DNA from 3 places in the Siccibacter colletis genome. Region 2 is predicted to be linked to each of the others. Evidence: predicted binding sites of a transcription regulator. Region 2 holds the regulator's gene; each other region holds the start of a gene.

Region 1 (7,661 bases), 420 kb from region 2:
TGCGCCGATGAACATCACGTTACCTGCGGTAGAGATCGGGCCGCCCAGCATCGGCATACCCATATTGAACGGAACCGGGAACGGCATCGGGAACGGCATGCTGTCGCGCGGCGTACCGATACGTTTTTTCCAGACGATCTTGTGGGTTTTCAGATCCAGCGCGGAGATGTAACCCCATGCTGGCTGCTTACACGGCAGACCAAACGGTGACAGGAACGGGTTCAGCGTCACGCCATACGGCACACCGTACTGCGGCTGAATGCCCGCTTCGGTGCCAGAGCCTTTCGCGTCTTTCGGCTGCTCCATCGGGTTACCCGGACCGCGTGGGATCAGTTTTGACACAAACGGCAGCGCCATCGGGTTGGCAATCGCCACCTGACGGTTCGGATCGACGGAGATACCGCCCCATTCGAACATGCCGAGGTTACCCGGGAACACCAGCGTGCCCTGCTCGGACGGCGGAGTGAAGATACCTTCGTAGCGCAGGCTGTGGAACATCACGCGGCACACCAGCTGGTCGAACATGGTGGCGCCCCACATATCCGCACCGGAGAGATCCTCTTTCGGACGGAAGCTCAGGTCAGAGAACGGCTGGGTCGGGGTGACGTAGTCGCCTTTCGCCGCGCCCTGCGGAACCGGTTTTTCCGGTGCCGGAACCACCAGCTTACCGTCGCGACGGTCGAGGACGAAGATGTTGCCGGTTTTGGTCGGCACATAGACGACCGGCACCTGGTTACCGTTTTTGTCGGTAATGTCGGTCAGGGTCGGCTGCGACGGCAGGTCCATATCCCACAGATCGTGGTGGACGGTCTGATAGGCCCAGGCCAGCTTACCGGTGGTCGCATTCAGCGCGATGATGGAACTCGCGTAGCGCTCCTGCTCCGGCGTGCGGTTGCCGCCCCAGATATCCGGCGTGGTCACACCCATCGGCAGATACACCAGGTCCAGCTTCGCGTCATACGCCGCCGGTGCCCAGGAGTTCGGGGAGTTCGGCGTAAAGTGATGCTCATCCGCCGGGATGGCATTCGGGTCTTTCGCACCCGGATCGAAGGCCCACAGCAGTTCGCCAGTGTTCACGTCGAAACCACGGATTACGCCTGACGGCTCGCGGGTAGAGAAGTTATCCGTTACCGCACCGGCAATCACGATGGTTTTATCGGTGATAATCGGCGGGGACGTCGGCTCGTACATGCCCGGCGTGGTGACCGGCATGTTGGTCTGCAGGTTGAGAATGCCTTTGTTGGCGAAGGACTCACACAGCTTGCCGTTGTCGGCGTTGATGGCAAACAGACGGCCATCGTTCACCGGCAGAATAATACGGCGCGGGCAGTTAGCTACCACATCCGGATTGGCATTCTGCGCCGTCGCTTCGTGGTAAGAGACGCCACGGCAGGTCAGATGCTGGAACGACGGGTCGGCTTTCAGCTGCGGGTCGAAGTGCCACTTCTCTTTCCCGGTCGCGGCATCAAGCGCAAAGACGCGCTGGTGTGCGGTACACAGGAACAGGGTGTCGCCGACTTTAATCGGCGTGACTTCGTTGGTGATCTCACCCGGGTCGGTCGGCAGCTTCAGATCGCCGGTGCGGAAGGTCCAGGCTTCTTTCAGCTGGCCGACGTTCTCGGTGTTGATCTGCTTAAGTGGCGAGTAGCGCTGGCCTTCCTGGGTGCGGCCATAGGCCGGCCAGTCACCATCAGCAATCGGCGGGGCGCTGCTGACGGCGGCGGTCGCATCGGTACGCAGCGTGCCGTTGATCTCCTGCGGGTCGTTGAAGCCGGCCCAGAACAGAATCACGGCGCTGACGATCAGCGAAACCAACAGGGCAGGCACGGCGCGGGCAGAAGGCACGCGCAGCTTGCGCCAGACGAACGGCAGCACCAGCCAGACACCGAAGAACACCAGTACGTCACAGCGCGGCGTCAGCGCCCAGAAGTCGAAGCCGACTTCCCAGACGCCCCACAGCATGGTGCCAAGCAGTACGGCAGCATACAGCCACAGCGCGGCTGCTTTGCCTTTCCACAGCAGCCAGGCCACGCCGAGCATTAAAATACCCGCGATGGGGTAATACCATGAGCCACCAATTGCCACCAGCCAGACACCGCCGATTAGCAAATAGAGCCCACACAGAGCTGCAAACAGTGCGCTAATTTTGACGACTAGCGACTGTTTTTCCGGTTTATTTTCCGCCATAAAGACACTCTTTTAACGTTGTTAATTTTTTGATAGCAAGTAATTATAGTTATTAACAAGTGTGATCTTAATCACAAAAAGAGCTTTTTGTGCTAAATCGCCAGATAAAAGGTTTTGCTGATATACTCTCGTGCTCAGGTTTTGAGACCCGCCGCCGTTGCGCTGCAGCTCAGAAAAATACATTTTTATTCAGACGGTTAGCTATATGAAACATACTGTTGATGTGATGATCCCGGAAGCCGAAATCAAAGCGCGCATCGCCGCGTTGGGAAAAGAGATCACGGAGCGTTATCGCGATAGCGGCAGCGATATGGTGCTGGTGGGGCTGCTGCGCGGCTCCTTTATGTTTATGGCCGACCTGTGTCGTGAAGTGCAGGTGCCGCACGAGGTCGATTTCATGACCGCCTCCAGCTACGGCAGCGGTATGTCATCCACCCGCGACGTTAAAATCCTGAAGGATCTCGACGAAGATATCCGCGGCAAGGACGTGCTGATCGTCGAAGACATCATCGACTCCGGCAACACCCTGTCGAAAGTGCGCGAGATCCTCAGCCTGCGTGAGCCGAAATCTCTGGCTATCTGCACGCTGCTCGATAAACCCTCGCGTCGCGAAGTGAACGTGAATGTGGAGTACGTCGGTTTCTCGATCCCGGACGAGTTCGTGGTGGGCTATGGCATTGACTATGCCCAGCGCTATCGTCACCTGCCGTTCATCGGCAAAGTGGTGCCGCTGGCGGAGTAAACGTCAGGCGTAAAAAAAGGGGCCGCGGCCCCTTTTTCTGTTGCTACAGCCTTATTTGTGGCTGGAGTGCGTCTGCTGAATATTGCCGATACCACTGCGATAGCGCTGCTCCAGCGTCTCGCGGTCGGTCGCCGTAACCTGCAGGTCGCGCAGCAGACCGTCGTGAATACCGTAGGCCCAGCCGTGGATGGTCACGTTCTGGCCGCGTTTCCACGCCGACTGCATGATGGTGGAGTGGCCGAGGTTATACACCTGCTCCATTACGTTCAGCTCGCACAGGGTGTCGAGACGTTTTTCCTGCGGGAGTTCGCTCAGCAGTGAGCTATGTTTGAACCAGATGTCGCGAATGTGCAGCAGCCAGTTGTTGATAAGGCCCAGCTCCGGGTTCTCAACCGCTGCCTGTACGCCGCCGCAGCCGTAGTGACCGCAGATGATGATGTGCTCAACTTCCAGCACGTCCACCGCATACTGAACCACCGACAGGCAATTAAGATCCGTATGGATAACAAGGTTTGCCACATTTCGGTGTACAAAGAGTTCACCAGGCTCAAGGCCGGTCAGACGTTCGGCCGGAACGCGGCTGTCGGAGCAACCAATCCACAGAAAGCGTGGTTTTTGTGCCTGAGAGAGACGTTCAAAAAATCCCGGATCTTCTTCCACCAGCAGTTTGGACCAGACCTGATTATTACTGATGAGCGTTTCGATGTCTTTCATGAAGGTGTTAACAACCTGTAACCTGATTAGTGCGTTGCGCTAATATAGGTCAACTCCATTTATTTTTAAACCACACAACAATTGTGCGAACAAGGTAAGCGAACAATCCATGACAATAGCACTGGAACTTGAACAGCTTAAAAAGACCTACACCGGCGGCGTTCAGGCGTTGCGCGGTATTGACCTGCAGGTCGAAGCCGGGGACTTCTATGCCCTGCTGGGGCCAAACGGTGCCGGGAAATCCACCACCATCGGTATTATCAGCTCGCTGGTGAATAAAACCTCTGGCCGGGTGCGGGTGTTTGGGCACGATCTGGAAAAAGACGTGGTCAATGCCAAACGTCAGCTCGGGCTGGTGCCGCAGGAGTTTAACTTCAACCCGTTTGAGACCGTGCAGCAGATCGTCGTCAACCAGGCGGGCTACTACGGCGTGGAGCGTCGTGAAGCAGTTGCGCGCAGCGAAAAATACCTTAAACAGCTCGATCTGTGGGGAAAGCGCAATGAACGTGCGCGAATGTTATCAGGCGGCATGAAGCGTCGTCTGATGATTGCCCGGGCGCTGATGCACGAACCAAAACTGCTGATCCTTGATGAACCGACCGCCGGGGTGGACATCGAACTGCGCCGCTCCATGTGGAGCTTCCTGAAGGATCTGAACGACAAAGGCACCACCATTATCCTCACCACCCACTATCTGGAAGAAGCTGAAATGCTGTGCCGCAACATCGGCATCATTCAGCACGGTGAACTGGTGGAAAACACCTCGATGAAATCACTGCTGGCGAAGCTGAAATCGGAGACCTTCATCCTCGATCTGGCAGCGAAAAGCCCGCTGCCAAAGCTGGAAGGCTATCAGTATCGTCTGGTGGATACCTCTACGCTTGAAGTGGAAGTGATGCGCGAGCAGGGCATTAACAGCGTGTTCAGCCAGCTGAGCGCGCAGGGAGTACAGGTATTGAGTATGCGTAACAAAGCGAACCGCCTCGAAGAGCTGTTCGTCACGCTGGTACATGAGAAAGCAGGAGACCAGGCATGATGCAGCTTTACTGGGTAGCGTTGAAAAGCATCTGGGCGAAAGAGATCAACCGCTTTATGCGTATCTGGATCCAGACCCTGGTGCCGCCGGTGATCACCATGACGCTTTACTTCATCATCTTCGGCAACCTGATTGGCTCGCGCATCGGCGAGATGCACGGCTTCAGCTATATGCAGTTCATCGTGCCGGGCCTGATCATGATGGCGGTGATCACTAACGCCTACGCGAACGTGGCCTCATCATTCTTCAGCGCCAAATTCCAGCGCAACATTGAAGAGCTGCTGGTGGCTCCGGTGCCGACCCATGTAATCATCACCGGCTACGTCGGCGGCGGTGTGGCGCGCGGGCTGTGCGTGGGCATTCTGGTGACGGCGATTTCACTGTTCTTTGTGCCGTTCCACGTCCACTCCTGGCTGTTCGTCGGTCTGACGCTGCTGCTGACCGCGGTGCTGTTCTCGCTGGCCGGTCTGCTGAATGCGGTATTTGCCAAAACCTTCGATGACATCAGCCTGATCCCGACCTTTGTGCTGACGCCGCTAACCTACCTCGGCGGGGTGTTCTATTCGCTGTCGCTGCTGCCGCCGTTCTGGCAGGCGCTGTCGCACCTCAACCCCATCGTTTACATGATCAGCGGCTTCCGCTACGGCTTCCTCGGTATCAACGACGTACCGCTGGTGACCACCGTTGGCGTTCTGGTGGTGTTCATCGTCGCGTTTTATGCGCTGTGCTGGTACCTGATCCAGCGCGGACGCGGCCTGCGCAGCTAATGCTCCCTGACTCCCTCGGCCAGACGTTTGTCCGGCAGAGGGAGTGTTTTCTTCTGTCGTACGCAAATTAACCGTTGGTATTGATGACGGTTTTGTTAAAATGCGCCTCCGGTTCACTTCCCTGATTATCCCGCTATGTTAACGCGCCTCTTTCTCTGCCTGTTGTTGCTGACAACGGGTGTCGCTCACGCCAGCCTGCTCAGTCGGGAAGGGCTTACCGCACAGTATATGCAGACCACCGAAGACGCCGATATCTGGGCCCAGGTGGGCAACCGGGTCATTACCGTCGGGAAAATCGAAGAGGGGCAAATTGTGGCGGTGGTGCCGACGGCGGCGGACTACTACGAGTTTCGCTTCGGTTTTGGCACCGGTTTTATCGATAAAGATCATCTCGGCCCGGTAGCCGGTAAACAGCGCGTGGAAGACCGGCTGGGGGATCTCAACAAACCGCTCAGTAACCAGAACCTGGTGACGCACCAGGATACGCCGGTGTACAACGCGCCGGACAGCGGCAGTGCACCGTTTGGCGTGCTGGCGGATAACCTGCGCTACCCCATCATCGGCAAACAGAAAGATCGTCTGAACCAGACCTGGTATCAGGTGCGCATTGGTAACCGTCTGGCGTACATCAGTAGCCTCGATGCACAGCAGGACAGCGGCCTGCCGGTGCTGACCTATCATCACATTCTGCAGGATGATGAGAACACCCGGTTCCGTCACACCTCAACCACCACCTCGGTTCGCGCCTTCAGCAACCAGATGACCTGGCTGCGCGATATGGGGTACACCACCCTGAGCATGTACCAGCTTGAGGGCTACGTGCGTAACCGCATGAACCTTCCGGCGCGGGCCGTGGTGATCACCTTTGATGACGGGCTGAAGTCGGTGAGCCGCTACGCTTACCCGGTGCTCAAACAGTACGGCTTCACCGCCACGGCGTTTATTATCTCCTCGCGCATCAAAGCGCATCCGCAGAAGTGGGACCCGACGTCGCTGCAGTTTATGAGCATCTCCGAGCTGAAAAGTATTCAGGACGTGTTTGACGTGCAGTCGCACACCCACTTTCTGCATCGCACCGATCGCCCCTGGCATCCGGTGCTGCTGACACGCAGCTATCACAATATCCTGTTTGACTTCGAGCGCTCGCGGCGCGCGCTGTCCCAGTTCAATCCGCACGTGCTCTACCTCTCTTACCCGTTCGGTGGCTATGACGACAAAGCGGTAAAGGCGGCGAACGATGCGGGGTTCCACCTGGCGGTGACTACCGTGAAAGGCAAAGTGAAGCCGGGGGATAACCCGTTCCTGCTGAAACGGCTCTACATTCTGCGCGAGGACTCGCTGGAGACGATGGCGAAGCTTATCAGTAACCAGCCGCAGGGCTAGCAGGCATAAAAAAACCCGGGCAGCATGGCTGTCCGGGTCTGGCAGAGGCGGTGCGGTGAAGCGGTCAGGCGACCTGCACCGGAACTGCTTTGGCGGTGCGCTTCATGTCATTATTGGCATCGAAGTAGGCCACTTTCGGCTGCCACTGGCGCGCCTGTTCATCCGGCATGGTGACGTAGCTGGCGATGATCAGGATATCGCCGACGTCTGCGCAGTGCGCCGCGGCACCGTTCACAGAAATGATTTTCGAACCGCGTTCACCGGCAATGGCGTAGGTGGAAAAGCGCTTGCCGTTGGTGACGTTATAGATATCGATGGCTTCGTATTCCAGAATACCTGCCGCCTCAAGGAAATCCTGGTCGATGGCGCAGGAACCTTCGTAATGCAAGTCTGCCTGCGTCACGCTGACGCGGTGGAGCTTGCCTTGCAGCATTGTGCGAATCATAGTCTGAACCTTAGTGACGAAATACAATCCGAGAGGGGCCGCTGCCCGCTCCGCTTCGTTCATCCCTGCTGCGATACCTGATTTGACCATCAGGCTATCGTCCCCCGCATGTCCACAGGCCGGGAGGCAACGGCGCGCTGAACCCGGCGCGCGCCGGGCTCAGCAGTATTGCCTGAAATAATCGGGCTGTCTAGCGGGGTAACTCAACGCTCATATTGTCGATAAGACGCGCCTGGCCCAGCCAGGCGGCCATCAGGATCACCGCGCGTTTGCTCTCCGGCGTCAGCGCGCCGAGGGTAGCGGCATCGCGAATATGGATTTCATCGGTACGAAAGCCCTGCTCGTCCAGCACCAGCGTCGCGGTGGCAATAAGCTCTTCTTCATCGC
Region 2 (7,661 bases):
AGTTTACTCCGCACTGGCAGCGGCTCGACATGCCGGACGGTGACTTTGTCGATCTCGCGTGGAGCGAAGATCCGGCGGGTGCGGCGCACAAACCCCGGCTGGTGGTCTTTCATGGCCTCGAGGGCAGCCTGCACAGCCCCTACGCGCACGGCATGATCGAAGCGGCGAAGAAACGCGGCTGGCTGGGCGTAGTGATGCATTTTCGCGGCTGCAGCGGTGAGCCGAACCGCATGAAGCGGATCTATCACTCCGGGGAAACCGAAGACGGCAGCTATTTTCTGTCGTGGCTGAAATCCACCTGGGGCGATGTGCCTACCGCCGCGGTGGGTTATTCACTCGGCGGCAACATGCTGGCCTGCCTGATGGCGAAACAGGGCAGCGACTGTCTGCTTGATGCTGGCGTCGTGGTTTCCGCCCCGCTGCTGCTGGAGCAGTGCTGCTACCACATGGAAAAAGGCTTCAGTCGTTTCTACCAGCGTTATCTGCTCAACCTGCTGAAAGCCAACGCGGCGCGCAAGCTGCACGCCTATCCCGGCACGTTACCGGTCAGTATCAAGCAGCTGAAGCAGATCCGCGGCTTGCGCGACTTCGACGATCTTATCACCTCGAAAATCCACGGTTTTGCAGACGCGCTGGACTACTACCGCCAGTGCAGCGCCATGCCGATGCTGCCCAATGTCGCAAAACCGATGCTTATCATCCATGCTAAAGATGATCCCTTTATGGATCATCACGTGATACCCGACCCGACGCTGCTGCCGCCGTCGATTGAATACCAGTTGACCGACCATGGCGGGCATGTGGGTTTCGTAAGCGGTACGCTGCGCCGCCCGCAGATGTGGCTTGAACAGCGTGTGCCTGACTGGCTGACTCACTATCTGGATGTGCGATGATTATTCCCTGGAAAGAACTCGATCCCGACACGCTCGATAACCTGCTCGAATCTTTTGTGTTGCGCGAAGGCACCGATTATGGTGAACATGAACGCAGCCTCGAACAAAAAGTCTCGGACGTAAAACGTCAACTGCAAACGGGCGAAGCGGTACTGGTCTGGTCTGAACTGCATGAAACCATTAACATTATGCCGCGCGGTCAGTTCCACGGCTGACGACGTTCAGAACCTGTTCCCGCCTGTGCAGTGACGTCGCGTACCCATCAAGGGAGTAGTTTCCTATGTCAGCCAGGCACCCGATTATTGCCGTGACCGGCTCCAGCGGAGCCGGTACCACCACCACCAGCCTCGCCTTCCGTAAGATTTTCACCCAGCTCAATCTGCACGCCGCCGAAATCGAGGGCGACAGCTTCCATCGCTACACCCGGCCTGAAATGGACATGGCGATCCGCAAAGCGCGCGATCTCGGTCGCCACATCAGCTACTTCGGCCCGGAAGCTAACGACTTCGGCCTGCTGGAAGAGACATTCAGCGAATACGGGCGCAGCGGCAGCGGCCAGTCGCGTAAATACCTTCATACTTACGATGAAGCAGTGCCGTGGAATCAGGTTCCCGGCACCTTCACGCCGTGGCAGCCGCTCCCGGAGCCAACGGACGTGCTGTTCTACGAAGGGCTGCACGGCGGTGTGGTCACGCCGCAGCACGACGTGGCGCAGCATGTTGATCTGCTGGTGGGCGTGGTGCCCATCGTTAACCTTGAATGGATCCAGAAGCTGGTGCGTGATACCAGCGAGCGCGGTCACTCGCGCGAGGCGGTAATGGACTCCGTGGTGCGTTCGATGGAGGATTACATCAACTTCATCACCCCGCAGTTCTCGCGCACCCATATCAACTTCCAGCGCGTGCCGACGGTGGATACCTCCAACCCATTCGCAGCGAAAACTATCCCGTCGCTGGACGAGAGTCTGGTGGTGATCCACTTCCGCAATCTGGAGGGCATCGATTACCCCTGGCTGCTGGCCATGCTGCAGGGTTCATTTATTTCTCACATGAATACGTTAGTGGTGCCGGGCGGCAAGATGGGGCTGGCGATGGAGCTGATTATGATGCCGCTGGTGCAGCGGTTGATGGAAGGGAAAAAAATCGAATAACGGTGCGGCGCTGACTGCATGAAGCCTGTCAGCGCCGCCCTGCCGTCAGGCTTCAATCACCTCATACGAGTGGGTGATGTTCACCGCTTTCTCCAGCATCAACGCCACCGAGCAGTATTTCTCTGCCGAGAGCGACACCGCCCGCTCTACCGCCGCGTCTTTGAGCGCTTTACCGGTAACGATAAAGTGCAGATTAATGTGCGTGAACAGGCGCGGCGCCTCTTCCCGGCGTTCGGAGGTAAGCTTCACCTCGCAGTTGGTCACGTCGTGACGCCCCTTCTGCAGAATCGACACTACGTCAATCGCGCTACAACCACCTGCGGCCATCAGTACCATCTCCATCGGGCTTGGCGCTTTATCGCCGGAGTTGCCGTCCATCAGCACCTGATGCCCGGAGGCAGATTCACCCAGGAAGGTCAGGCCTTCCACCCATTTAACACGTGCCTGCATTTGCCTTCTCCTGACTTGCTGATTTGACGACAGATTACTCGTCGCCCGCAAAACAGGCAACGAAAGGCGACCTGCGTCAAGCTGAAACGAGACAATACAAGACACTCATGAAAAGCTATGCTAAAACAGTCTGGCTGTAATCATGTAACATTGATGTTATGCATGTATGCGGCGGATTTTACTCATTAAAGGCGACGAAATCTGACGAGCGCCACTTCCCGGGATGCGGGAATATATGACAGCAACCCCAGAGCAGGGGCATAACCCGGACTCTGGAGCCAGTTTATAACAGAGGATAACAGCGCATGGTGCTTGGCAAACCGCAAACAGACCCGACTCTTGAATGGTTCTTGTCTCATTGCCACATTCATAAGTACCCATCTAAGAGCACGCTGATTCACCAGGGTGAAAAAGCGGAAACGTTGTACTACATCGTTAAAGGCTCAGTGGCAGTGCTGATCAAAGATGAAGAAGGCAAGGAGATGATCCTGTCCTATCTGAATCAGGGTGACTTTATTGGCGAGCTTGGCCTGTTTGAAGAGGGCCAGGAGCGTAGCGCCTGGGTTCGCGCGAAAACCGCCTGTGAAGTCGCTGAGATCTCCTATAAAAAATTCCGTCAGCTGATCCAGGTGAACCCGGACATCCTGATGCGCCTCTCCTCGCAGATGGCGCGTCGCTTGCAGGTCACCTCCGAGAAAGTGGGCAACCTCGCCTTCCTCGACGTAACCGGCCGTATCGCCCAGACCCTGCTGAACCTTGCAAAGCAGCCTGACGCGATGACCCACCCGGACGGAATGCAGATCAAAATTACCCGTCAGGAAATTGGCCAGATCGTGGGCTGCTCCCGCGAAACCGTAGGCCGTATTCTGAAAATGCTGGAAGATCAGAACCTGATCTCCGCACACGGTAAAACCATCGTGGTTTACGGAACCCGTTAAGCCGCTTCGCAACGGCGTGTTACGCGAGTAGCACGCCGTTGTTGTCTCTGCTCGTTGGCTATGTGGCGCAGGCTGATTTACCACCCCGAAGTTAACTACGCACTCCGACAAACGCTGGTGCTCTGTATTCCCGTGGCGGTGGGCCTGATACTGGGCCATCTGCAACAGGGCTTGCTCTTCTCGCTGGTGCCTGCCTGCTGCAATATTGCCGGGCTGGATACACCTCATAAACGCTTCTTCAAACGCCTGTTTATCGGCGGCTCGCTGTTTGCCCTCAGTAGTCTCGCAGTCCAGCTTCTGCTTTATCAGCAACTTCCTCTGCCGATTATTCTGAGCGTCATGGCGCTGGTGCTTGGCGTGACGGCGGAGATCAGCAGCCTGCATGCGCGCCTGCTCCCGGCCTCGCTTATCGCCGCGATCTTTACCCTAAGCCTCGCCGGCAACATGCCGGTCTGGCAACCAATGCTCATCTACACCCTCGGCACGCTGTGGTACGGCGCGTTCAACTGGTTCTGGTTCTGGCTGTGGCGTGAACAGCCGCTGCGGGAGACACTCAGTCTGCTCTATCGCGAACTGGCGAGCTACTGTGAAGCGAAATACAGCATGCTTACCCGGCATACCGACCCGGATACCGCGCTACCGCCATTGCTGGCACATCAGCAGAAGGTGGTGGATCTCATCAGCCAGTGTTATCAGCAGCTGCACATGCTGGCCGCCAACCGCCAGAATGATTACCGGCGCCTGCTGCGCGCGTTCCAGATTGCGCTCGACCTGCAGGAGCATATCTCGGTCAGCCTGCACCAGCCGGAAGAGGTACAAAAGCTGGTGAAGCAGACCCACGCCGAAAAAGTCATTCGCTGGACAGCGCAAACTGTCGCCGGCCGGCTGCGCACGCTTGCCGACGATATTCTCTATCACCGCTATCCGACGCGTTTTTCGATGGATAAGCAGAGCGAAGCGCTGGAAAAGATCGCCCGTCAGCATCCCGATAACCCGGTCGGGCAATTTTTTGATTATCACTTCAGCCGCATCGCCCGCGTGCTGCGCACCCAGCGCCCTCTGTACGTGCGCGACATGATGGAGGACCGGCAGCGCCGCCTGCCGCTGTTCCCGGCGTTAAAAAGTTACCTCTCTTTTAAATCTGCGGCCCTGCGCAACGCCGCGCGTATCGCCGTGATGCTGAGCATCGCCAGCCTGGTGGGCAACGCGTTTCATCTGCCGAAACCGTACTGGATCCTGATGACCATTATGTTCGTTACCCAGAACGGCTACGGCGCCACGCGGGTGCGGATCTTCCACCGTGCTGGCGGCACCATGGCGGGGCTGCTGATTGCCGGCGTGGCGCTGCATTTCCACTTCCCGGAAGGATTCGCCCTGCTGGCGATGCTGGCGATTACGCTGGTGAGCTATCTGATCATCCGCAAAAGCTACGGCTGGGCGACGATAGGCTTTACCGTCACGGCGGTGTACACCCTGCAGCTGATTACCCTGAACGCTGAGCAGTTTATCCTGCCGCGCTTAGTCGATACCTTGATTGGCTGTCTGATTGCCTTTGGCGGGATGGTATGGCTGTGGCCGCAGTGGCAGACCGGTCTGCTGCGGCAGAATGCGCACGATGCGCTGGAGGCGGATCAGGACGCGCTACGCCTGATCCTCAGTGATAACCCCGGGGCGACACCGCTGGCGTGGCAGCGTATGCGCGTGAACCAGGCGCACAACGCGGTGTATAACTCCCTTAACCAGGCGATGCAGGAGCCGGGCTTCAACACGCACTATCTGGCGGACATGAAGCTGTGGGTGACCCACAGTCAGTTCGTGGTCGAGCACATCAACGCCATCACAACGCTGGCCCGGGAACACAACATGCTGACGCCGCAGCTGGCCGAACGCTATCTGCAATCCTGTGAGATTGCCATTCAGCGCTGCCAGCAGCGGCTGGAGTATGACGCGCCGTCAGCGAGCAACGACGTAACCATTATCGAACCGCCAGAGTCGTTGCCCTCAGGCCCGCTCACCACCATGGAGCAGCACCTGCAGCGCATTCTCAGCCACCTGAGCACCATGCATACCATTTCGTCCGTGGCCTGGCGCCAGCGGCCTCAGCATGGGATCTGGTTGAAGCGACGGCTGCGCGGCGAAAGCTGATCAGCCGTTAACCACCTTACCTACCGCCGCGGCGAAGCGCGCCATCCCATGGTCGATCTCATCTTCTTCCACCACCAGCGATGGGGCAAAACGCATCACGTTCGGCCCGGCATTCAGCACCATCACGCCTTCACTGGCAGCGGCATACAGCAGGTCACGCGCACGCCCGGCGTACTGCGGTTGCAGCTCCGCGCCAATAAGCAGACCCATGCCACGAATATCGCTGAACACGTCGTACTGCTGATTAATCTGCTGCAGGTGCGCAACGAACTGCTGGCGACGGGCAAGCACGCCGTCCAGCACTTCAGGAGTATTAATGATATCGAATGCCGCGCCCGCCACCGCGCAGGCCAGCGGGTTGCCACCGTAGGTGGAACCGTGCGAACCAACGTGGAAAGCGCTGGCGATCTCCTGCGTCGTCAGCACTGCGCTGACCGGGAAGCCGCCGCCGAGCGCTTTGGCGCTGGTCAGAATATCCGGCGTCACGCCATAGTGCTGATAGGCGAACAGCGTGCCGCTGCGCCCCATGCCGCACTGCACTTCGTCAAACACCAGCAGCGCCTGATGCTGGTCGCAGAGATCGCGCAGCCCCTGTAAGAATTCCGGCGTTGCGGCGGTCACTCCGCCCTCACCCTGAATCGGCTCCACCACAATGGCGCAGGTGTGATCATCCATCACCGCCTTCACCGCGTGCAGATCGTTGAACGGCACATGGATGATGTCAGCCGGTTTTGGCCCAAAGCCGTCGGAGTATTTCGGCTGCCCGCCGACCGAAACCGTGAACAGCGAGCGCCCGTGGAAGGCGTTATGGAAAGCGATGATCTTGCTTTTGTACGGGCTGTGGCGGGTGGAAGCGTAGTAACGCGCGAGCTTAAAGGCCGTTTCGTTGGCTTCAGTGCCGGAGTTCATAAACAGCACGCGTTCGGCAAAGGTGGCATCAATGATGTTGCGCGCCAGGCGCAGCGCCGGCTCGTTGGTGAAGACGTTACTGGTGTGCCAGAGCGTTTCACCCTGCGTTTTCAGCGCCTCAACCAGCGCAGGATGGCAGTGTCCGAGCGCCGTTACGGCAATACCGCCCGCAAAGTCGATATACTCCTTGCCCTGCTGATCCCAGACGCGGCTTCCCTTGCCTTTAACCGGGATAAACTCGGCAGGTGCATAAATCGGCAGGATGACTTCATCGAATGTTGCCCGGGTGATTGCCGCTTGCTCAGTTGCCATGGAAACTCCATCATTTTTACGCGAACGCGATTATGAAAACATAATCACAAAATATGCATAAAAAATCATACGATGGCAACGAAAAGATCAGCGATTCAGGAAGTTCGCCAGCAGCTGGTGGCCCTGCTCGCTGAGGATGCTTTCCGGGTGGAACTGCACCCCCTCCAGATCCCACTCCCGATGGCGAAGGCCCATAATTTCCCGGGTATCGCTCCAGGCTGTTACTTCAAAACTGGCGGGCAAGGTTGCAGGTTCAACAATCAGAGAGTGATACCGGGTAACGGTAAGCGGATTATTCAGGCCGGCAAACACGCCTTTGCCGGTGTGGGTAATGATGGAGGTCTTGCCGTGCATCACCTTCGCGGCGCGTACCACGCGTGCGCCAGAAGCCTGGGCAATCGCCTGGTGACCCAGACAGACGCCGAGTATCGGCAGCTGTCCGGCATAGCGGCGGATAACCTCCAGCGAAATACCGGCTTCATCGGGCGTACAGGGGCCGGGAGAGATAACAATTTTTTGCGGCCCGAGCGCGTCGATATCCGCCAGGGTCAGCTCATCATTGCGCTTTACCGTAACCTGCGCGCCCAGCTCGCAAAAGTACTGGTACAGGTTCCAGGTGAAAGAGTCATAGTTGTCGATAAGCAGTATCATAGCGGCTCCGTAACGTCGCGAACCGCGTCAGTTTACTCGCTTTCCCGCGCTTCGCTCACCACTTTGCTGAAAATGGTCTGTAACGGCGCCAGATCGCCCATCGCGCCCGCCTGATTTGCACTGCGCCAGGCTTGCGGGTCTACCTCGCGCCAGTCCAGCAGATACCCGGCGTGGAGCGCCAGCTGCTCAAAGAAGATACGCTGGGCCAGCCCG
Region 3 (7,661 bases), 360 kb from region 2:
TATCCTCAGCCGTATCGGCGATGGCACCCAGGACAACCTGTCTGGCTGTGAAAAAGCGGTGCAGGTGCGGGTGAAAACCCTGCCGGAGGCGCAGTTCGAAGTGGTGCACTCCCTGGCAAAATGGAAGCGCAAAACCCTCGGGCAGCATGACTTCAGCGCTGGGGAAGGGATCTATACCCATATGAAAGCCCTGCGCCCGGATGAAGATCGTCTGACACCGGTTCACTCTGTCTATGTGGATCAGTGGGACTGGGAGCGCGTGATGGGCGACGGCGAACGCGATCTGGCTACCCTGAAGCGTACCGTGGAAGCGATCTGGGACGGGATCAAAGCGACCGAAACAGCCGTGAGCGAGCAGTACGGTCTGACGCCGTTCCTGCCGGCGCAGATCCATTTCGTGCACAGCGAAACGCTGCAACAGCGCTACCCGGAACTGGATGCCAAAGGCCGCGAACGCGCCATTGCAAAAGAGCTGGGTGCCGTATTCCTGATCGGCATCGGCGGTAAGCTGGGCGACGGCAAGCGTCACGATGTACGCGCCCCGGATTATGATGACTGGACCACCGCGACCGCTGAAGGCTTTGCCGGGCTGAACGGCGATATTCTGGTGTGGAACCCGGTGCTGGAAGATGCGTTCGAGATCTCGTCGATGGGGATTCGCGTCGATGCGCAGACGCTCAAACGCCAGCTGGCCATCTCCGGCGATGAAGATCGTCTGGCGCTGGAGTGGCACCAGTCGCTGCTGAAAGGGGAGATGCCGCAGACTATCGGCGGGGGCATCGGCCAGTCGCGCCTGACCATGCTGCTGCTTCAGCTGCCGCACATCGGCCAGGTGCAGTGTGGCGTGTGGCCGGCTCAGGTAACAGAGAGCGTCTCCGGCCTGCTGTAATCACCCCCTGATGCGTCGCAGCAGACGGCTTCTCAACCCGGTATCGAAGCGCCAGATATGATCGAAGATGCGCATGATGCCGGGTTTTCCATAGGACGACATCGCCACCGCATGAAAACGGTGCTGCTGCACCCGCTGTAATGTCTTTACGTTCTGCACTACCTCATCCGGCAGCCGCTGGGCAATAAAGTCCGAGATCACCACCGCGTCGGCATCCACGCCGTCACCGCTCTGCATCTTTTCACTGATTGCGCGAAAACAGCTGGCGAGATCGGTACCGCCACGAAAGCGCTGGCTGAGAAAGCGGATCGCCTGTTCCAGCCCATCTTCTCCCGTCAGCTCGTAGCGCACCACTTCGCTGGAGAACAGCATAATGAAGCAGCGTCGGCGATCGGCGAGCGCAATACGCATCAGCGCCAGACAGAACGCTTTGGCGCACTGCTCGTTGAAGCCGCCCATTGAGCCAGAGGTATCCACACAGACGATAAAAGGCCCGCGCGGCTGCTCGTCCATGTCCTGATGCACTACCGGCCGCTGCGAGACTTTTTCACGCCAGGCGTCACCCGCGAGGCGGTAGGTCAGAAGTTGTTTCTCCACCAGCCGGCGATAAAACTCATACTCCAGCTCGGTAATGCCGAGCGTGGCAAGTTCCGGCGGCAGCAGGCGCAGGATGTCATCGCTCTGGTGTAAGCCTTCCACCTGCTCCGGGACGTTCGCCGGCTCGCGCACCAGCGTGCGAAAGGTTTCCATTGGCGCATCGCGAACCGGCACCGATTTCGCCTCGCGGGAGCGCCCCAGCTGCTCGGCCAGCTTCATCAGCTCCGGCTGGTTAGCCAGAAACTCGCCGTACTTCACGATCAGCTGATAATCACCGCGTTTGAGCTTACCGGCGCTCATGTCCCACAGCCTGCCAGCAGCGTGATCGTTCTCGTTCAGCGTGGCATCCAGCTGGCCGCTCAGCGTCATCCGCTCCTGCACTTCGCTGAGCAGCTGTTCGCGCTCCTCTTCTAAAACCTGCTGGCTGAGAGAGGTGGCCTGAACGATGAGACTCAGGCGCCAGCGCTGTAAAAAGAGCGTATGCAGCGCCGGGGTAAAGTGAGGGTTGTTGCCCACCAGCTGTTCTGCCTGCTGGAAAAACGGTGAACCGGTCTGACGCAGCGCGCGCAGCGTCTCGGGGATCTGCACGATAAACTGGCTGGTGGAGAGCAGCTGCACTTTCTGATAGCTCATCACCTCCTGCGCCAGCTCCTGCGGCACGCGGGCGTCGCGCAAGCGGCTTTTTAACTGCTCGCGCCAGCGGGGCAGATCCTGGGTCACGGCATGCTTTAAGCGTGGAAACTTCTCGAAAAACAGCGCCAGTTGCGGAGAGGCGAGCAGGGCGATGATGATCTCCTCAATCATCTCGCCTTCGCTGATGGCCAGAACCACGTTGAGCGTATCAACGGTGATCATTGCCGCGCCTGTTTAATCTGCACCGCCACGTCCTGCAGGCTGGCCTCGATACGCCCCAGCCACTCAGGATGAATAAACAGGCACTTCTGCTGCTCGCTGAAGCTCAGGTGCTGCTGGTGCCAGAGCGTATCCAGCTCGTCCAGTTGCTGGCTGATCTCCTGCGGCAGGTTCTCCGGCGTCTGATGGCCCGGCAACGCCAGCCGCGTACTCTGCAGGCTGACATCGCGGATCACCAGGTACTGTGCGCTGTCCACCTCGAGCGTCAGAAGTTGAGCAAAGCCAATGCCGTTGAGCTTGCCGCGGATCTCACCGCCTTTTTGCAGCCACTGGTTTAACGCTTCACGGGGGAGAGTGATATGGATGACTTCCATATCGTGCAGTTTAAGCGGCTGCTGTAACAACAGCGTCAGGATCTCGCCCTGCACCTCATCGGGCAGAAGGTACTGTGCCCGGCGGGCGAACATGCCGCCCTGCTTCACGACTTTCAGCGCATCGCGATCGCTCTGCTGCTGCTGGAGCTGCATCCGGCGCTGCTGAATGGCACCCAGCCGGGAAAGCATCGCGTGCTGCTGCCATCCATGTCCGGTCATCAATAATTCGAGCTGCTGCTGCATCAGCTGCAGGGTCTCAGCGTCATGCCACAGACAGTCTTTCAGCAGAATAAGATCAATGGGCGCGACGGCGCTGCGGCCCGAGAAAAAGGCGCTCGCCTGCAACAGGTGGATAGCCTTTTTCCAGCGACGGTCAGATACGTAGGGCGCGCCCGGCAGCTCGTTAAGCTGCTGGCGCAGCGTAAAGATCAATTCAAAGACGTGATCCGGCAGGGCAACCTTGCCGATATCCTGCTGCCACTGGTGATATTCCTCGTCGCTAATCTGCAGACCGGGCACCATCGGGATGGCGTTTTCATCCTGCTGGCTTATCAGCATTGAACGGAAATTGCCTTTCTCCTGCACGTTGTCGAGCCACAGACGGATCAGCATCCGGTCATACAGCGCCTCAAGACTGTTGTCGGCTTCCGGCAGTTCGTTGGAAGCGGCAACCAGCAGGCGCATCGGGATTTTCTCCTCGTGCGCGCCGTTGCGAAAACGCCGTTCGTTGATGGCGGTCAGCAGGGTATTCAGAATGGCCGGGCCAGCTTTCCATATCTCATCCAGAAACACGATTTCCGCTTCCGGCAGATAACCCGCCGTCAGGCGCTCATAGCGGCCTTCATCTTTCAGCGCCTGGATAGAGAGTGGACCGAACACTTCTTCCGGCGTGGAGAAACGGGTCATCAAATATTCAAAAGCGCGGGCATGCTGGAAGGCAAATTTGAGGCGGCGGGCAATCAGGCTTTTGGCGATGCCTGGCGGCCCGAGCAGGAACACGCTTTCGCCGCTGAGCGCGGCCAGCAGGCAAAGGCGAATGGCGTGGCTACGCTCAAAAAGCCCCTTCTCCAGCGCCGCGCTGAGACGAGAAATTCTTTCCGCCAGCAAATGTGATTGAGCCATAATGAAATTGCGTCCTTACCCGGTTATAACCTGTGAAAATAAGTATAAATGTTTTGAATTTGAGCAGGTAACAGATTGATGCGACAACAGAGTCTGACGCAGCCACATTAACCATGCCGCACGAAGGGGTACGATTTTTTTACCAATCGTGCATACTGTGCGCCTTTTTGTGGGTTCAGTGGCAACGCATCCACAGCTTTATTACTAAAAGACGGGTCTATGAGTACTGATAAGAAACAATCACTCTCTGCGGTCACGCTTGCGGCTATTGGGGTGGTATATGGCGATATTGGCACCAGCCCGCTTTATACCCTGCGTGAATGTTTGTCCGGCCAGTTTGGCTTCGGCGTAGAACGCGAGGCGGTATTCGGCTTTCTGTCTCTTATTTTCTGGCTGCTCATCATTGTCGTCTCAATTAAATATCTGAGCTTCGTGATGCGTGCTGATAACGCCGGAGAAGGCGGGATCCTGACGCTGATGTCGCTGGCCGGGCGTAATACCTCAGCGCGGATGACCTCGGTGCTGGTGATCATGGGCCTTATCGGCGGCAGCTTCTTCTATGGTGAGGTGGTGATAACCCCCGCAATCTCGGTAATGTCGGCCATCGAAGGCCTTGAAATCGCCGCCCCCTCCCTCGACCCCTATATCGTTCCGCTCTCTATTATTGTTCTCACCCTGCTGTTTATGATCCAGAAGCACGGCACCGGCATGGTGGGCAAACTGTTCGCCCCGATCATGCTGGTCTGGTTCCTGGTGCTGGCGGTACTGGGTGTGCGCAGCATCATGGGCAACCCTGAAGTGCTGCAGGCGCTGAACCCGGCGTGGGCGATTGGCTTCTTTATGGAATACAAAGCCATCTCCTTTGTGGCGCTGGGGGCAGTTGTGCTGTCGATCACCGGGGTGGAAGCGCTCTACGCCGATATGGGTCACTTCGGTAAATTACCGATTCGCGTGGCCTGGTTCTCGGTGGTGCTGCCGTCGCTGGTGCTGAACTACTTTGGTCAGGGGGCGCTGCTGCTGAAAACCCCGGAAGCGATCAAAAACCCGTTCTTCCTGCTGGCACCGGACTGGGCGCTCATTCCGCTACTGATACTGGCGACGCTCGCCACGGTAATCGCCTCTCAGGCGGTTATCTCCGGCGTATTCTCCCTGACCCGTCAGGCGGTACGTCTGGGCTATCTTTCGCCGATGCGCATCATTCACACCTCTGAAATGGAGTCCGGGCAAATCTACATCCCCGCCATTAACTGGATGCTCTATTTCGCGGTGGTGATTGTCATTATCAGCTTTGAGCACTCCAGCAACCTGGCCGCCGCCTACGGGATTGCCGTTACCGGCACCATGGTGCTGACCACTATTCTGTCGACCACCGTGGCGCGTAAAAACTGGCACTGGAACAAGCTGCTGGTGGGGCTGATCCTGGTGGCATTTATGTGCATCGATATTCCGCTGTTCTCCGCGAACCTCAGCAAGCTGTTCTCCGGCGGCTGGCTGCCGCTGAGTCTCGGCCTGGTGATGTTCATCATCATGACCACCTGGAAAAGCGAACGCTTCCGCCTGCTGCGTCGGATGCACGAGCACGGCAATTCCCTGGAAGCGATGATTGCTTCGCTGGAAAAATCTCCGCCGGTGCGGGTGCCGGGTACTGCGGTGTATATGTCGCGCGCGCTGAACGTTATTCCGTTTGCCATGCTGCACAACCTCAAGCACAACAAGGTGCTGCACGAGCGCGTGATTTTCCTGACGCTGCGTACCGAAGATGCGCCTTACGTGCACAACGTGCGCCGCGTAACGATTGAACAGCTGTCGCCCACCTTCTGGCGCGTGGTTGCCAGCTATGGCTGGCGTGAAACGCCAAACGTGGAAGAGGTCTTCCACCGTTGCGGTCTGGAGGGACTGAGCTGCCGCATGATGGAGACCTCGTTCTTTATGTCGCACGAGTCGCTTATCGTCGGCAAGCGCCCGTGGTATCTGCGTCTGCGCGGCAAACTGTACCTGCTGCTTCAGCGTAACGCCCTGCGCGCCCCTGACCAGTTTGAGATCCCGCCGAACCGGGTTATCGAGCTGGGAACCCAGGTCGAAATCTGACGCCTCAACGCCTCCCCTGCGGAGGCGTTTTCATTTGTTAGCACCTTGTTTCACGCCTTAAGGTAAACGTGAGCGAAACGTTTCGATGGCGATCACATTTTCACATTCTGGTGATTGTTTAGTGCGCACCGCTTTCTCTACACTGCCGCCAGCGAAACGTTTCGCTAGTGGAGTGAAAAATGAAAAAAGGCACAGTACTTAACGCAGAAATTTCTTCTGTCATCTCACGTCTTGGCCACACCGATACGCTGGTGGTTTGCGATGCCGGGTTACCCATTCCTCGCGGCACCGATCGTATCGATATGGCATTAACTCAGGGCGTACCTTCCTTTATGCAGGTAGTGGAAGTGGTGACGGCGGAAATGCAGGTTGAGGCTGCTGTTCTTGCCGCGGAAATCAAACAGCATAATCCGCAGCTCCACGAAACGTTGCTTGGTCATATCAGGCAACTGCAGCAACACCAGGGAAACACCATTGATATTCGTTACATCAGTCATGAGCAGTTCAAACAACAAACCGCAGATAGCCAGGCGGTGATTCGCAGCGGGGAGTGTTCCCCGTATGCGAATATCATTCTCTGTGCCGGCGTAACCTTCTGAGGCCGACATGGACGCATTACTGCAACTTAAAGGGATCGATAAATCCTTCCCGGGCGTGAAAGCGCTTTCCGGCGCGGCACTCAACGTCTATCCGGGCCGCGTGATGGCGCTGGTAGGCGAAAACGGTGCCGGCAAATCCACAATGATGAAAGTGCTGACTGGTATCTATCAGCGTGATGCCGGCTCGCTGCTGTGGCTGGGGAATGAAACCACCTTCAGCGGCCCGAAAGCCTCTCAGGAAGCAGGCATCGGCATCATTCATCAGGAACTCAACCTGATCCCTCAGCTCAGCATTGCCGAGAACATCTTCCTCGGGCGTGAATTCGTTAACCGCTTCGGCAAAATCGACTGGAAAGCAATGCATGCCGAAGCCGACAAGCTGCTGCTGAAACTCAACCTGCGTTTCAACAGCCACCGCCTGGTGGGCGATCTGTCGATAGGCGACCAACAGATGGTCGAGATCGCGAAAGTGCTCAGCTTCGAGTCTCAGGTCATCGTTATGGATGAACCGACCGATGCGCTGACCGACACCGAAACCGAATCGCTGTTCCGGGTGATCCGCGAGCTGAAGGCCCAGGGGCGCGGCATCGTGTATATCTCGCACCGCATGAAAGAGATCTTCGAAATCTGCGATGACGTCACGGTGTTCCGCGACGGGCAGTTTATCGCCGAGCGCGACGTCGCCAGCCTGACCGAAGATTCGCTGATCGAGATGATGGTAGGCCGCAAGCTTGAAGATCAGTATCCGCATCTGGATAAAGCACCGGGCGCGGTGCGCCTGAAGGTCGACCACCTGTGTGGCCCAGGCGTGCACGACGTGAGTTTCAGTCTGCGCCAGGGGGAAATCCTCGGCGTCGCGGGCCTGATGGGCGCGGGGCGTACTGAATTGATGAAGGTGCTGTACGGTGCTCTGCCGCGCGCCAGCGGGCACGTAACCCTCGACGGCCGGGAAGTAGTAACCCGCTCTGCGCAGGATGGCCTGGCGAACGGCATCGTCTACATCTCCGAAGACCGCAAGCGCGACGGCCTGATCCTCGGCATGTCAGTGAAAGAAAACATGTCGCTGACCGCGCTGCGCTACTTCAGTCACAACGTCGGTCACCTGCGCCATAAAGATGAACAGCAGGCGGTGAGTGATTT

What was found. Region 2 encodes CRP, which controls carbon source genes, mostly activating them, when cyclic AMP is high. Its sites were predicted from a motif close to ATGTGANNNNNNTCACAT; they were not measured.
Region 1: the regulator CRP is predicted to act here: its motif matches at 2,247-2,264, upstream of hpt (hypoxanthine phosphoribosyltransferase).
Region 3: the regulator CRP is predicted to act here: its motif matches at 6,003-6,020, upstream of rbsD (D-ribose pyranase).

Annotation. Positions count from the first base shown of each region.
Region 1 is NZ_CP074352.1:750,820-758,480, forward strand. It holds gene KFZ77_RS03675 (glucose/quinate/shikimate family membrane-bound PQQ-dependent dehydrogenase) at 1-2,187, opposite strand, end outside; gene hpt (hypoxanthine phosphoribosyltransferase) at 2,393-2,929, shown strand; gene can (carbonate dehydratase) at 2,981-3,643, opposite strand; gene KFZ77_RS03690 (ABC transporter ATP-binding protein) at 3,753-4,679, shown strand; gene KFZ77_RS03695 (ABC transporter permease) at 4,676-5,446, shown strand; gene KFZ77_RS03700 (polysaccharide deacetylase family protein) at 5,582-6,829, shown strand; gene panD (aspartate 1-decarboxylase) at 6,894-7,274, opposite strand; gene panC (pantoate--beta-alanine ligase) at 7,465-7,661, opposite strand, start outside.
Region 2 is NZ_CP074352.1:326,073-333,733, reverse strand. It holds gene KFZ77_RS01565 (hydrolase) at 1-893, shown strand, start outside; gene KFZ77_RS01560 (YheU family protein) at 890-1,108, shown strand; gene KFZ77_RS01555 (phosphoribulokinase) at 1,174-2,043, shown strand; gene KFZ77_RS01550 (OsmC family protein) at 2,089-2,493, opposite strand; gene crp (cAMP-activated global transcriptional regulator CRP) at 2,799-3,431, shown strand; gene KFZ77_RS01540 (YccS/YhfK family putative transporter) at 3,492-5,576, shown strand; gene argD (bifunctional acetylornithine/succinyldiaminopimelate transaminase) at 5,577-6,797, opposite strand; gene pabA (aminodeoxychorismate synthase component 2) at 6,885-7,448, opposite strand; gene KFZ77_RS01525 (putative adenosine monophosphate-protein transferase Fic) at 7,481-7,661, opposite strand, start outside.
Region 3 is NZ_CP074352.1:4,028,457-4,036,117, reverse strand. It holds gene asnA (aspartate--ammonia ligase) at 1-889, shown strand, start outside; gene viaA (ATPase RavA stimulator ViaA) at 890-2,341, opposite strand; gene ravA (ATPase RavA) at 2,338-3,834, opposite strand; gene kup (low affinity potassium transporter Kup) at 4,054-5,922, shown strand; gene rbsD (D-ribose pyranase) at 6,102-6,521, shown strand; gene rbsA (ribose ABC transporter ATP-binding protein RbsA) at 6,529-7,661, shown strand, end outside.